DNA from 2 places in the Bradyrhizobium sp. 25ACV genome. Region 2 is predicted to be linked to the other one. Evidence: predicted binding sites of a transcription regulator. Region 2 holds the regulator's gene; the other holds the start of a gene.

Region 1 (6,897 bases), on a different contig from region 2:
ACATGTTGATGGTCTGCTCGCCTGCGCGTAGCGCATCGCAGCCAACCGTGAGGCTCGCCAGCGTCACCTCGACCGCCTGGCCCTTCAGGCTCTTCAGGAAGTCGGTTGCATTATCGAGCTTGACCTTGACCGCGATCGCCTCCGGCGAGACATCGGTGAAATCCTTCGGCTGCGGGGTGATGCCGTCGTCGGAGGTCTGGTTGTCCTGAAATTCCTTCTCGCTGAGATCGGAATTGTCGGGCGAGGTCACCTCGGTCACCACCTGGCCAATGCTGATCTGGCCGCGGAATTCGAAGGTGTCGCCGCTCTGCTTGCGCAGCAGCTTGACGCTGACGGGCGCCTTCTCGCTGATGCTCTGCGTGGTGCCGGTCAGGGTCTGGCCCGCGACCTGGAGGTTGACGACGAAGCGGTCCTTGCGGTCGGAATTCTTTGCGACGGGATAGCAGACGTCGAGCACGGCCGCCGTCACCGTCTTGCCCTGGCGCGTCTCCTTCAGGATCACGTCGGCATTGCCGTCCATCAGCCCGTCGATCGAGGTGAAATAGCGTGTCTCCGGACCGCCGGGTGTCGTGGCCCTCGGCGACAGCTTCATCTGGGCGGATGCGGGATGCGGAGAAGCTGCAAGCAGAGCTGCCAAAAGGGCTGTCGAACAAACCAGAAGCGCACGCATCGATGAAATCCTCGCGCAACGGGCATGATCCGGAAAAGTGAGAAGCGGTTTTCCGAGAGGATCATGCCCAAACTATTCGAATCGGCGCGTCACCGTAGTGGGTTTTGGCCGTCGGTTGAATCGGAAAGCGGAGGGGCAGGGTCGGCAAAAAAGAAGGCCGCCCGGAGGCGGCCTTCGCAACATTGTAACGGAACAGAGGCTCAGAAGCCGCCCATGCCGCCGCCGGCGGGCATCGCGGGTGAGGCTTCCTTCTTCGGCGTTTCGGCGACCATGGCCTCGGTGGTGACCAGCAGGCCGGCCACGGAGGAGGCGTCCTGGAGCGCGGTGCGCACCACCTTGGCGGGATCGATGATGCCCTTCTCGACCATGTCGACATAGTCCTCGTTCTGGGCGTCGAAGCCGAAGGTCTCGGACTTGTTCTCCAGGATCTTGCCGACGACGATCGAGCCTTCCACGCCCGCGTTCTCGGAGATCTGGCGGATCGGGGCCTCCAGCGCCTTCAGCACGATGTTGATGCCGGCCTGGACGTCGGCATTGGCGTTGGTGAGACGACCCACCGCCTTCTTGGCGCGGAGCAGCGCGACGCCGCCGCCGGGGACGATGCCTTCCTGCACCGCGGCGCGGGTGGCGTTGAGGGCGTCCTCGACGCGGTCCTTCTTCTCCTTGACCTCGATCTCGGTGGCGCCGCCGACGCGGATCACCGCGACGCCGCCGGCCAGCTTGGCGAGACGCTCCTGGAGCTTCTCACGGTCGTAGTCCGAGGTAGTCTCCTCGATCTGCGCCTTGATCTGGCCGACACGGGCCTCGATGTCCGGCTTCTTGCCGGCGCCCTTGACGATCGTGGTGTTCTCCTTGTCGATCACGACCTTGCCGGCGCGGCCCAGCATCTTCACCGTGACGTTCTCGAGCTTCATGCCGAGGTCTTCGGAAATGAGCTGGCCACCGGTGAGGATGGCGAGGTCCTCAAGCATGGCCTTGCGGCGATCGCCGAAGCCCGGCGCCTTGACGGCGGCGACCTTGAGGCCGCCGCGGAGGCGGTTGACGACCAGGGTGGCCAGCGCCTCGCCCTCGACGTCCTCGGCGATGATGACAAGCGGCTTGCCCGACTGCACCACGGCTTCCAGCACCGGCAGCATGGCCTGCAGGCCCGAAAGCTTCTTCTCGTGCAGGAGGATGTAGGCATCCTCGAGCTCGGCGGTCATCTTCTCGGGGTTGGTGACGAAGTAGGGGCTGAGATAGCCGCGGTCGAACTTCATGCCCTCGACGATGTCGACTTCGGTGTCGAGCGACTTGTTCTCTTCGACGGTGATGACGCCCTCGTTGCCGACTTTCTGCATCGCCTGGGCGATCATCTTGCCGATGGCGGCATCGCCGTTGGCGGAGATGGTGCCGACCTGGGCGACCTCGGAGGAGGCGGCGACCGGCTTGGCGCGCTTCTCGATGTCCTTGATGACGGCCGCAACGGCAGAGTCGATGCCGCGCTTGAGGTCCATCGGGTTCATGCCGGCGGCAACCGCCTTGGCGCCTTCGCGCACGATGGCCTGGGCCAGCACGGTCGCGGTGGTGGTGCCGTCGCCGGCGAGGTCGTTGGTCTTGGAGGCGACCTCACGCACCATCTGGGCGCCCATGTTCTCGAACTTGTCCTCGAGCTCGATCTCCTTGGCGACGGTGACGCCGTCCTTGGTGATGCGGGGGGCGCCGAAGCTCTTCTCGATGACGACGTTGCGGCCCTTCGGGCCGAGCGTCACCTTGACGGCGTTGGCGAGAACGTCGACGCCGCGCAGCATGCGATCGCGCGCGTCTCCGGAAAACTTGACGTCTTTGGCAGCCATTTTTGCAATTCCTTGGTTTGGTGATGTGTCTGCGGCGCTTCTCTCTCCGTCATTGCCGGGCCTGACCCGGCAATCCATCATCCTGCGAAAAACGATGGATGCCCGGGTCGCCTAGCGCGAAGACGCGCTTCGCACTTCTGCCCGGGCATGACGATGAGACATTCAGCGGCTGTTCAGGCGGATGGCCTTAGGCCAGTACGCCCATGATGTCCGACTCCTTCATGATCAGGAGCTCTTCGTTGTCGATCTTGACCTCGGTGCCCGACCATTTGCCGAACAGCACGCGGTCGCCGACCTTGAGGTCGATCGGGGTCAGCTTGCCGGTCTCGTCACGGCCGCCGGGGCCGACGGCGACGACCTCGCCCTGGGACGGCTTTTCCTTGGCGCTGTCCGGAATGATGATGCCGCCCTTAGTCTTTTCCTCGGCGTCGATACGTTTGACCACGACACGGTCATGCAGCGGACGAAATTTGGATTTAGCCATGACGTTTCCCTTTGGAGGCTCGCTTCGGAAGTAGTGGAAGTGGGTGGGGCGGCGCTTCCGTCCATCCCCTATCCCTAGGATCGAACGGCGTGCTTAGCAATCGGGCTTTCCGAGTGCTAATAGTGGGCCCGGAAATATGGCTTGGCCGCGATCCTGTCAAGCAAAGGTGGTTAAGCGATTGGTGAGGCGGATATAGGATGGTGGCACTGGAAACTTGTTCGGGGCGCCGACGTATTAAAGGACGTCATTGCTCCGGCAGCGGTTTTGCGCTTGGCTGCAGGAGGGGTGCGGCCATGGTCTTGTTCGGGGGAATGCCATGATCAGTTCAGCTCACGCGCGCACGGTTGCCAATCTGGCCGCCGCCTCATGTCTGGCGCTGCTGCTGGGCGCTTGCGGCGGCGGCATGAGCCTGCCGTCCTTCTCGTCGTCCTCGCCGCCGCCCGAAGCCGAGCCGGGCGTCGCACCCGAAATGCCTGCGACCATTCGCGCCGACGAGATCGTCGGCCGCTGGGGCCTCGCCTCGTTCCAGAACCCGGCCGACCGCGCCCGTACCGAGGCTGCCGCCCGGGCCCAGTGCAAGAACCCTTATGTGATCACCGCCGGCTCCTCCGGCGGCGTGATCATGCATCTGGCCGACCAGGCAACGCCGCAGGAGCTGCGGCTGAAGGGCTCGCCGAGCGGCAAGAACTACATCGGGCCGGCGGGGCCGACCCCCGGCGAGCAGGACCGCGAAATCATCTCCTTCGACGGCCGCGTCCTGATCACCCGCTTCATCGACAAGGACGCCGCCACCCGCTACGGCAACATGGTCTACGTCCGCTGCGCGCCGCGGGCGTGATGGTCTAAGGCCACGCGCTATAACCCTCTCCCCTTGTGGGAGAGGGTGGCTCGCCGCGTAGCGGCGAGACGGGTGAGGGGTATCTCTCCCCGAGTCCAACTCTCATTCGAATTCGCTGAAGCAACCCCTCATCCGGCGCTTCGCGCCACCTTCTCCCACAAGGGGAGAAGGGGCAGTCTCGCTTGATGGCACAAAACAAAAACGCCGGCCCAAGGCCGGCGTTTTGTTATTCCTATGTCGCGTCCGCTCAGTCGAACAGCGCGTCGATGTCGTCCTGCGAGGCGTGGCCGACGTCGCCGGCGAGCTTCGGGCCGTTGAGAAGCTTGTCGTCCTCGCTGCGATTGTCGACCGGCGGCACGACGTGGGATTTGATCGCGTCGACGCCGCCCCAGATCTCCATCATCGCATTGATGTGCTGCTCGATGAACTTCATCGTGCCCATCACCTTGCTGATGCGCTGGCCGGTCAGGTCCTGGAAGTTGCAGGCTTCGAAGATCGAGATGACGCGTTCCTGGATGTCGTCGGCGAGCCGCTTCTGCTGGTCGATCGAGTCCACCTTGGACATCGCGCTGGCGGCCTGGTCGATCGATTCCGCGGCTTCGAGGATCTGCTGGGTCGCCTGCTCGGTGCCGCCGACCACCGCGCCGAGCTCGCCATTGACCTTGGCCATTTCGCCGCCGTCAAAGCTCTTACCGTGCAGCGTCGCGATTTCGCGCTTGGTGCGGTCGATGGCGTCATGGATGAGGTCGAGCTCGACCTTCAGCTTTTCGCACTGCTCGATCTGAGCCCGATAGGTTTCGAGCATGGTACGAGCTTCGGAGAGCTCGTGGGCGGTGGAGGCGTCGATCGCCGCCATGGCTGCGCTGCCGGACAAGGGCAAGGGCGCAGCGCCTTTCGCCATCTGTGCACGGATCGCACGTAGCTCGGCCATGATCTCGCTATGCATCGGGATTGCCTCTTCAGTTACGTCCAAAATCGGCATCTCGCCACCAGCGATATCCTCGACGCGAAAACGTTTGCGGTGAACAGCCATCAGGATACTCCCCCCACCTCACTCACGCGTCTTTGTAGGCAGAAGCGATTTAACACGAAGTTCACGGCAGGAACTGTTGTGCGGCTGCGCGCGACGGCGCGCAAAGAAGCGATTAACCATGGGCGCGCGGCGTTCATCGAAAATAAACGCTGATCGCCAAATTGCCCCGCTGCTGACGACGTGGTGAATCCAAACGGCGTTTCTGTTTACCAAACAAAACGGCTTTTGCCTTTTATTGACCACGTCGGGGGCGCGGACCAGCCATCAGCTCTCCACGGCGCGTGTGATCTAGACGAAACAGTACAGAGTACGTCGATGTTCAAGAAAATGTCTGTCGCGCTGCTCGGCAGCGCTTGCACCTTCATTGCCGGCGCAAACAGTGCCAGCGCCTTCGACAATTCGGTGCCGAACGATCCGCCCGCGGTGCTCTACCAGCCGCAGGTGCCGCCGGCGCCGGTGCGCGTCGCCTCCAATGCGAACATGGGCGGCGGCTTCATCGAGTTCCTGTTCGGCGACGGTCCCGGCCGCGGTCCGGCCTACGCGCCCGAGCGGCCGGTCTATCAACAGCAGCCCGGCTATTACGATCAGCGCCGCCTGCCGCCGATGGGTGAGCCGCAGATGCAGGGTGGATATCAGCAAGGCGCGGTTCAGCAGGAGACGGCCGACCCGCGGCAGCGTCAGTTCGATCCAAGGTTCGAGAAGCAATCTGTTGACTATAGCGGCAAGGAAAGTCCCGGCACCATCGTGGTCGATACCCCGAACAAGTTCCTCTATCTCGTCGAGGGCAATGGCAGGGCGATGCGCTACGGCATTGGCGTCGGGCGTCCGGGCTTCACCTGGTCCGGCGTGAAGGCGATTACGGCCAAGCGCGAATGGCCGGACTGGACGCCGCCGGCCGAAATGATCGCGCGCCGCCCCGATTTGCCCCGGCACATGGAAGGTGGTCCGGAGAACCCGCTCGGCGCCCGCGCGATGTATCTGGGCTCGACGCTGTACCGCATCCACGGCTCCAACGAGCCCTGGACCATCGGCACCAACGTCTCCTCCGGCTGCATCCGCATGCGCAACGAAGACGTCATCGACCTCTACGGCCGCGTCAATGTCGGCACCAAGGTCGTGGTGATGTAGCCCGGCGCTCGCTGCGAGCCGTCAACTCCCGGTGTCGCGCCGGCTCGCGACGCGCGGCATCGAAGGCGTTGCGTGCCGGCCGGCGTACGTCCTTCGGCCAGGGTCTAGGCTGGCCGACGATGCCGCGTCGAAGCGAGACGGGGGGCAACAGAGCAGCGACGAGGAGTTGATGATCGGGCAAGCGATGCGCGAGCGGAGCGGTTCAACCGCCGCGCCGACAGCTCGGCCTTCTTGACGAGTTCGTGCAGTCCCTCCAACTCGTACAACTCGGTGATGAGATGAGTTGTCACGGTGGTCAGGGTTGCGATGCGCTGCTGAAATGGACTCATTTTTAAGACCCCGACTATAACTAAAAGAGGCAACCACATCGGTAGTGTGGCATGAGCAACGTGTTCTTCCAGTTGAACACCCATGTCCGAATTTGGAAATCCGGGAGTCTACGGTCGCGCGCGTCAGACGGCGATTTGATTTGGCATGGTGAATTCAGGCGCGTCGGGTAGCGTTCAGCTCAGTCCAATGGCACTGCAATATAGTCATACTATATCGAACGTCCTCTCTGCTTGCCGTGGCACAAAAGTCGCTCGAGCCATGCTCTAAAAAAAACGGCCGCCGAGAGGCGGCCGTTCGCATCTTCGGGGCGAATTGCTCACGCGTAATCGCTGCCGCCGTCGTCGTCGCCGCCGAAGTCGCCGTCGTCGGCCACGTCCATATTGCCGTCGTCGTTGTTGTCGCCGTAGTTCTGGTCGTTGTCGTTACGATCGTTGTTCGCCTGGTCGGAGAAGCTTTGGCGGGACTCGCGGTTCGAGCCGATGTCGTTGAGGCCGGCATCGCGCGCGAGCGAGCCGCCGGACTGGTCGCTGCCGCCCCAGGGACTTCCACCAGCGCTGCGGTCGCCGAGGGCATTGGTGTCGC
Region 2 (6,897 bases):
CCCAGGAGGCGGCGCTGCAGATCCCCGGCGTGCGCGAATCGCGCGTCACCATGTCCGAGCCGATCCGCATCAACGGCCAGCAGGGCTTCGAGACCCGGATCGACGGCGTCAGCGGCAAAGACAAGGTCCCGGTGACCGTGGTGCAATGGATCCGCTTCTCGAGCGGCGGCGCCTCGCTGCGCATCATCGCCAGCGCCCCGCGCGACCAGTGGCTGGCCGCCTTCACCCGCTTCCGCGCCGTGCGCGACGGGATTCAGCCGAAGGGCTGAGCCGTTCGGCATACTCAGTGTCGTCCCTGCGAAAGCAGGGACCCATACCGCGTGATCGTGCGATTGCGGTCGGTCGCAGTACCCATGATGAGTCTTCGCCAAACATCTCCCTGGGGGTATGGGTCCCGGATCGGCGCGCGCCTAAGGGCGCGCTTGTCCGGGACGACAGTTATGTTGGGGCCGGCAGCCCAAGCCCTCACCAAAGCCGGCCGCATTTTCGGGCTTCTGTTCGTACACGAACGGAACTAGGCTTCGTCTCCGTTGAGTTCATCCTAAGGGGAGGCGAACGATGCTGGATCGGCGACAAGTCTTGGCAATGCTTGGAACGACGGCGCTTGCAACGCTGGCTCCAACCGCACTCCTTGCAGCGGCATCGATCAAGCCGGACGATGCCTCCGCGCTGCTCGTGATCGACGTGCAGAACTGCTTCCTGCCGGGCGGCAGCCTCGCGGTGAAAGAGGGCGAGCAGGTGGTGCCCGTCATCAACAAGATCTCGAAGGCATTTGCGAATGTGGTGATGACGCAGGACTGGCACACGCCGGGCCACATCTCGTTTGCGTCGGTGCATTCCGGCAAGAAGCCGTTCGAGACCGTCGACCTTCCCTATGGCAAGCAGGTGCTGTGGCCCGACCATTGCGTGCAGGGCACCGACGGCGCTTCGCTGTCGAAGGACCTTGCGATCCCGCATGCCGAGCTCATCATCCGCAAGGGCTTTCACAAGGACGTCGACAGCTATTCGGCCTTCCTCGAAGCCGACGGCAAGACCTCGACCGGACTTGCCGGCTATCTCAAGGGACGCAAGATCAAGCGCGTCTTCGTCGCAGGGCTCGCGACGGATTTCTGCGTTGCCTGGACCGCGCTCGACGCGCGCAAGGCGGGCTTCGAGGTCTATGTCGTGGAAGACGCCTGCCGCGGCATCGACACGCAGGGCTCGCTGGCAAAAGCCTGGGCCGATATGGCCAAGGCCGGCGTGAAGCGGATTCAGTCTGCGGATATCGCGGTGAGCGCGTAGGATTACAACTGGTCGTTCCGGAGCGATGCGAAGCATCGAATCCGGAACCTCGAGATTCCGGGTTCGGCTCTCACGAGCCGCCCCGGAATGACACCAAACTCAATTCCCCGCGCCGCTCGACTCGTTGTTGTTCGCCGCGGCCGCGGGCTTCGCGCCGCCCTTGGCGACACCGACCAGGGCCGGACGCAGCACGCGCTCGCCGATGGTGTAGCCGGCCTGCATGATCTGCACCACGGTGCCAGACGGCACCGACGCATCAGGCACTTCGTACATCGCCTGGTGGAAGTTCGGGTCGAACTTCTGGCCCTGCGGATCGAGCTTCTTCACGCCGTGCTTTTCCAGCGCGTTGAGCAGCGAACGCTCGGTGAGCTCGACGCCTTCGATCAGCGAGATCAGGCCGGGATCGGCCGTGGCGCGGGCTTCGGCCGGAACGGCATCGAGCGCGCGCTGGAGATTGTCGGCGATGTCGAGCACGTCGCGGGCAAAGCCGGTGATGCCGTAGAGGCGGGCGTCGGCGACCTCCTTGGTGGTACGCTTGCGCAGATTCTCCATCTCGGCCAGCGTCCGCAGCATGCGGTCACGCGCCTCGGCGGCTTCCTTCTGCAACAGCTCGACCGAGCCGGGCTCGGGATCGTCGGGCATGATGTAGGGTTTTGACACCACGGGCTCGCCGGTCGCGGCAGTCGTGTCTTCGGGTTGCCGGTCTTGCTCGGTCATCGGCTCTAATCTCGAACTCGTTTCCAGGGATTGTTGGCCCGGATATCGTGCCTAAAGCGCCGAAAATCAAGCGCCCGTGATCGGCGGAAACGCCGATCAGCCTCCCAAAAGGCGGCTGACGATGCGGGCCGCGTAGTCCACGGTCGGGATCACGCGGGCATAATTCAGCCGCGTCGGCCCGATCACGCCCAATACGCCGACGATATGACCGGCGGCATCCCGATAGGGCGAGATGATCGTGGAGGAGCCGGACAAGGAAAACAGTTTGTTCTCCGAACCGATGAAGATGCGCACGCCCTCAGCGGTCTCGGCGCGCCCCAGCAGGTCGATCACGCCGCGCTTGGTCTCGAGATCGTCGAACAGCAGGCGCACCCGTTCCAGATCCTCCAGCGCATGCAGGTCTTCGAGCAGATTGGCGTGGCCGCGGACGATGAGCTGGCGATCCTCGTTCTCGCCACCGGACCAGCTGGCGATGCCGGCGGAAATCACCTTCTGTGCAAGCTGATCGAGCTCGGCGCGGGCCTCTCCAAGTGCCGTCTCGAGCTCGAGCCGCGCCTCGGCCAGGGTGCGGCCGCGGATGCGCGCATTGAGGAAATTGCCGGCCTCGGTGATCGCCGAGGAGGGAACTCCGGGCGGCAGCGACAGCACGCGGTTTTCGACCTGGCCGTCCTCGCCGACCAGGATCACCAGCGCCTTTTCCGGTTCCAGACGGACGAATTCGATGTGTTTCAGCCGCGCATTGGATTTCGGCGTCAGCACCACCGCGGCGGCGCGGGTCAGGCCCGACAGCCGCGTCAGCGCCTGGTCCAGCGCCGCCTCGACCGATTGCGCCTGGCCGACGGTGGCAAGCTGGCTCTGGATCGACTGCCGCTCGGCCTCGTTGAGGTCGCCGACCTGCATCAGGGCATCGACGAAGAACCGCAGGCCGAGTTCCGTCGGCAGCCGGCCGGCGGAGGTGTGCGGGGCGTAGATCAGGCCGAGCTGTTCCAGATCGGCCATGACGTTGCGGACCGAGGCCGGCGACAGCGGCATGGCGATGAGCCGCGAGATATTGCGCGAGCCCACGGGCTCGCCGGTCGCGAGGTAGCTTTCGACAATTTGACGAAAGATGTCGCGAGAACGCTCGTTGAGCTGGGCGAGGCCTGCGCGCGGCGCGATCAGATGGATCGGATCGTGATGGGCCACAGACGGTAACTCCTCTCAGATGCTCATAATTTGTCCATCCAGGAGGGTTCTGACAAGCGTCGCGTTTGCAGGGTGGAAAACCGGGGGTGAAAAAGCCTTGTCCTTTCCCCTTGCCGCATACCCTCACCCCACCTACAAGCACCGCGAACAGCCCTACACCTGCGAGTTTTGGAGGATTTCCCATGCGGCCAAGCCGCCGTGCGCCCGACGAATTGCGCCCCGTGACGCTTGAGCGCGGCGTGGTCAAATATGCGGAAGGCTCCTGCCTGGTGAAATTCGGCGACACCCATGTGCTGGTCACCGCCACGCTGGAAGATCGCCTGCCGCCGTGGCTGAAGGGCCAGGGCCGCGGCTGGGTCACCGCCGAATACGGCATGCTGCCGCGCGCGACCTCCGAACGCACCCGCCGCGAGGCCTCCGCCGGCAAGCAAAGCGGCCGCACGGTCGAGATCCAGCGCCTGATCGGCCGCTCGCTTCGCACCATCGTCGATCTCGAAGCGCTCGGTGAGCGCCAGATCACGGTCGATTGCGACGTGCTCCAGGCCGACGGCGGCACCCGCACGGCCTCGATCACCGGCGCCTGGGTCGCGCTCGCCGACTGCGTCAACTGGATGAAGGCGCGCAACATGATCAAGGCCAATGTGATGCGCGACAATGTCGCCGCGATCTCCTGCGGCATCTACAACGGTACGCCGGTGCTCGATCTCGACTACGCCGAGGATTCGGAAGCCCAGACCGACGCCAATTTCGTCATGACCGGCGATGGCCGCATCATCGAGGTGCAGGGCACCGCGGAACGCGAGCCGTTCACGCAGGACGAGTTCCTGGCGCTGATGGCGCTGGCCCAGAAGGGCATCGCGCGTCTCGTGGACTTGCAGAAACTGGCTGTCGCGTAGTCAATAGGCCCATGCACCGCCGAATCACCGGAAAGCTCGTCATCGCCACCCATAATCCCGGCAAGCTCGCCGAGATGAAGGAGCTGCTCGCGCCGTACGGCATCGAGGCGGTGTCGGCCGGAGAGCTCGGCCTCGGCGAGCCGGACGAGACCGGCAACGATTTCCGCAGCAATGCCGCGATCAAGGCGATCGCGGCAGCGCAGGCGACCAAGCTTCCCGCCTTTGCCGACGATTCCGGCATCGTGGTCGACGCACTCGACGGCGCGCCGGGCATTTTCTCCGCGCGCTGGGCTGGACCTTCCAAGGATTTCGCCGCGGCGATGGCGCAGATCGAGCGCCTGTTGCAAGAGCGCGGCGCCACCACGCCGGATAAGCGCAAAGCGCATTTCGTCTCCGCGCTCTGCGTGGCCTGGCCCGACGATCATCTCGAAGAGGTCGAGGCGCGCGTCGACGGCACGCTGGTCTGGCCGCCGCGCGGCACCGCCGGCTTCGGCTATGACCCGATGTTCCTGCCGGACGGCCACAGCCGCACCTTCGGCGAGATGGACAGCATCGAGAAGCACGGCCTGCCGCCGCTCGGCCTTGGCCTGTCGCATCGCGCCCGCGCCTTCGTGAAACTGGCGGAGATCTGCCTTGAGCCGCGCTAGAGCGTTTTCGAGCGAAGTGGATACCGGTTCGCGCCAGGAAAACGCGTCAAAACAAGAATCTGAAGCCTTCGGCGTCTACGTGCACTGGCCGTTCTGCCTGTCGAAGTGTCCCTATTGCGACTTCAACAGCCATGTCCGCCACGCCGCGATCGATGAGGCGCGCTTCGCCTCCGCTTTCGCGCGAGAGATCGCAACCACTGCCGAGCGCGCGCCCGGCCGCGAAGTCACCTCAATCTTCCTCGGCGGCGGCACGCCCTCGCTGATGCAGCCCGCAACCGTCGGCGCCGTGCTCGATGCCATCGGCAAGCACTGGACCGTCGCTGATGACGTCGAAGTGACGCTCGAAGCAAACCCGACCAGCGTCGAAGCCACGCGCTTTGCTGGCTATCGCGCCGCCGGCGTCAACCGTGTCTCGCTCGGTGTGCAGGCGCTCGACGATGCGTCGCTGAAAGCGCTGGGCCGCCTGCACAGCGCGCGCGAGGCGCTCGATGCGGTCGCCATCGCACGCCGCTCGTTCGATCGCTATTCGTTCGATCTGATCTACGCCCGTCCCGACCAGACGCCGGCGATGTGGGCCGATGAACTGCGTCTCGCCATCGACGAAGCGGCCGAGCATCTGTCGCTCTATCAATTGACGATCGAGGAAGGCACGCCGTTCTTCGGCCTGCACCAGGCCGGCAAATTGAAGACGCCGGACGAAGCGGTCTCGCGCGCGCTCTACGACGTCACGCAGGAGACCTGCGACAAGCTCGGCCTGCCCGCATACGAGATTTCCAATCACGCGCGGCGCGGCGCCGAGTGCCGGCACAATCTGGTTTACTGGCGCGGCGAGGAATATGCCGGCATCGGTCCCGGCGCGCATGGCCGGCTCGACATCGACGGCATCAGGCATGCGACCGCCACCGAGAAGCGTCCCGAGGCCTGGCTGATGCGGGTCGAGACCAACGGCCATGGTGTCGTCACCGACGATCTCCTCAACAGCGAAGAACGCGCCGACGAATTCTTGCTGATGGGATTGCGCCTTGCCGAAGGCATCGACCCCGAGCGCTACAAAGCCCTCTCCGGCCGCCCGCTCGATCCCAAGCGTATCGCGCTGCTGCGCGAGGAAGGCGCGATCACGGTGGATGCGACGGGCCGCCTGCGCGTGACGAGTAGCGGATTTCCGGTGCTGGACGCGGTGGTCGCGGATCTCGCGGCGTAACGCGCTGCCGTAGGGTGGGCAAAGCGAAGCGTGCCCACGCATTATTAGCTATCGAAAGAGATCGTGGGCACGGCGCGAAGCGCGCCTTTGCCCACCCTACGGCACCGTCGTCCCGAACTACGCCCCAAAACTCTTCGGCGAGCCCGCGACCGCAACGCCGCCACCCGTCGCCACCTTCATCACCGCAAGGCCACGCTCGTTGGTGCCATCCGCGCGGAAACGAAACAGGCCGTCGATGCCGGCGAAGCCGGAGGGATTGGTGAGCACGTCGGACGAGAAGCGCGTGGTGCCTTGCGTGCGCGCCAGCGCGGCGACGAGGGCGACCGCGTCATAGGCGAGTGTCGCGGTGCGAATCGGTTCGGCGCCGTATTTGGTGCGGTAGCGGCCGGAGAAGGCGCGGAAGCCGGCCGGGTCGGGCGCGGCATAGAGGCCGCCTTGCAGGTTCGCATTCGCATAGACCCGCGGATTGTCCCACAGGCCGGTGCCGAGCAGCTGGATGTTGCGTAAGTTCGCGCCCGCCGCGGTCATCGCATCTGCCACCGTCACCACGGCATCGCCGTCATCGGCAATGAACAACGCATCCGCGCTGCCGAGCTGCTGCGCCACGGTGCGCGCCGGTGTGGCGCGATCGGCGCCGTATTTCTCGAAGGCGACGATGCGCCCGCCACGCCGCGGCACGGCCGCCTTCACCGCGGCCTCGACGACATTGCCATAGGCATTGTCCGGCACCAGCACGGCGACGGAACGCTTTCCGATGCTGGCGGAATATTCGACGATGCGGTTGACGTCGGACTCCGGCAGGAAGCTGAGCAGATAGACGCCGCGGCCGGCGATGCTGGAATCGGTCGAGAACGCGATCACCGAGATGCCGCGCGTGCGCGCGACTTGCGCCACCGCCGGCACCGATTGCGCGAACAGCGGTCCCAGAATGATCTCGGCGCCTTCGTCGACGGCCTGCTGCGCGGCCGCC

The links. The regulator HrcA, encoded in region 2, represses chaperone genes, less so after heat shock. The targets are predictions, from matches to a motif close to GTTAGCACTCNCNNNNNGNGAGTGCTAAC.
Region 1: a site for HrcA is predicted at 3,079-3,107, ahead of RAD04_RS35185 (co-chaperone GroES). Genes of this name have one in related genera too.

The regions. Positions count from the first base shown of each region.
Region 1 is NZ_JAVAYO010000022.1:110,637-117,533, reverse strand. It holds gene RAD04_RS35195 (hypothetical protein) at 1-670, opposite strand, end outside; gene groL (chaperonin GroEL) at 871-2,502, opposite strand; gene RAD04_RS35185 (co-chaperone GroES) at 2,690-2,986, opposite strand; gene RAD04_RS35180 (hypothetical protein) at 3,303-3,824, shown strand; gene RAD04_RS35175 (protein phosphatase CheZ) at 4,072-4,857, opposite strand; gene RAD04_RS35170 (L,D-transpeptidase) at 5,173-5,985, shown strand; gene RAD04_RS35165 (DUF2076 domain-containing protein) at 6,632-6,897, opposite strand, start outside.
Region 2 is NZ_JAVAYO010000005.1:280,171-287,067, reverse strand. It holds gene RAD04_RS14150 (hypothetical protein) at 1-269, shown strand, start outside; gene pncA (bifunctional nicotinamidase/pyrazinamidase) at 559-1,281, shown strand; gene grpE (nucleotide exchange factor GrpE) at 1,381-1,998, opposite strand; gene hrcA (heat-inducible transcriptional repressor HrcA) at 2,095-3,183, opposite strand; gene rph (ribonuclease PH) at 3,366-4,079, shown strand; gene rdgB (RdgB/HAM1 family non-canonical purine NTP pyrophosphatase) at 4,091-4,726, shown strand; gene hemW (radical SAM family heme chaperone HemW) at 4,743-5,927, shown strand; gene RAD04_RS14115 (penicillin-binding protein activator) at 6,045-6,897, opposite strand, start outside.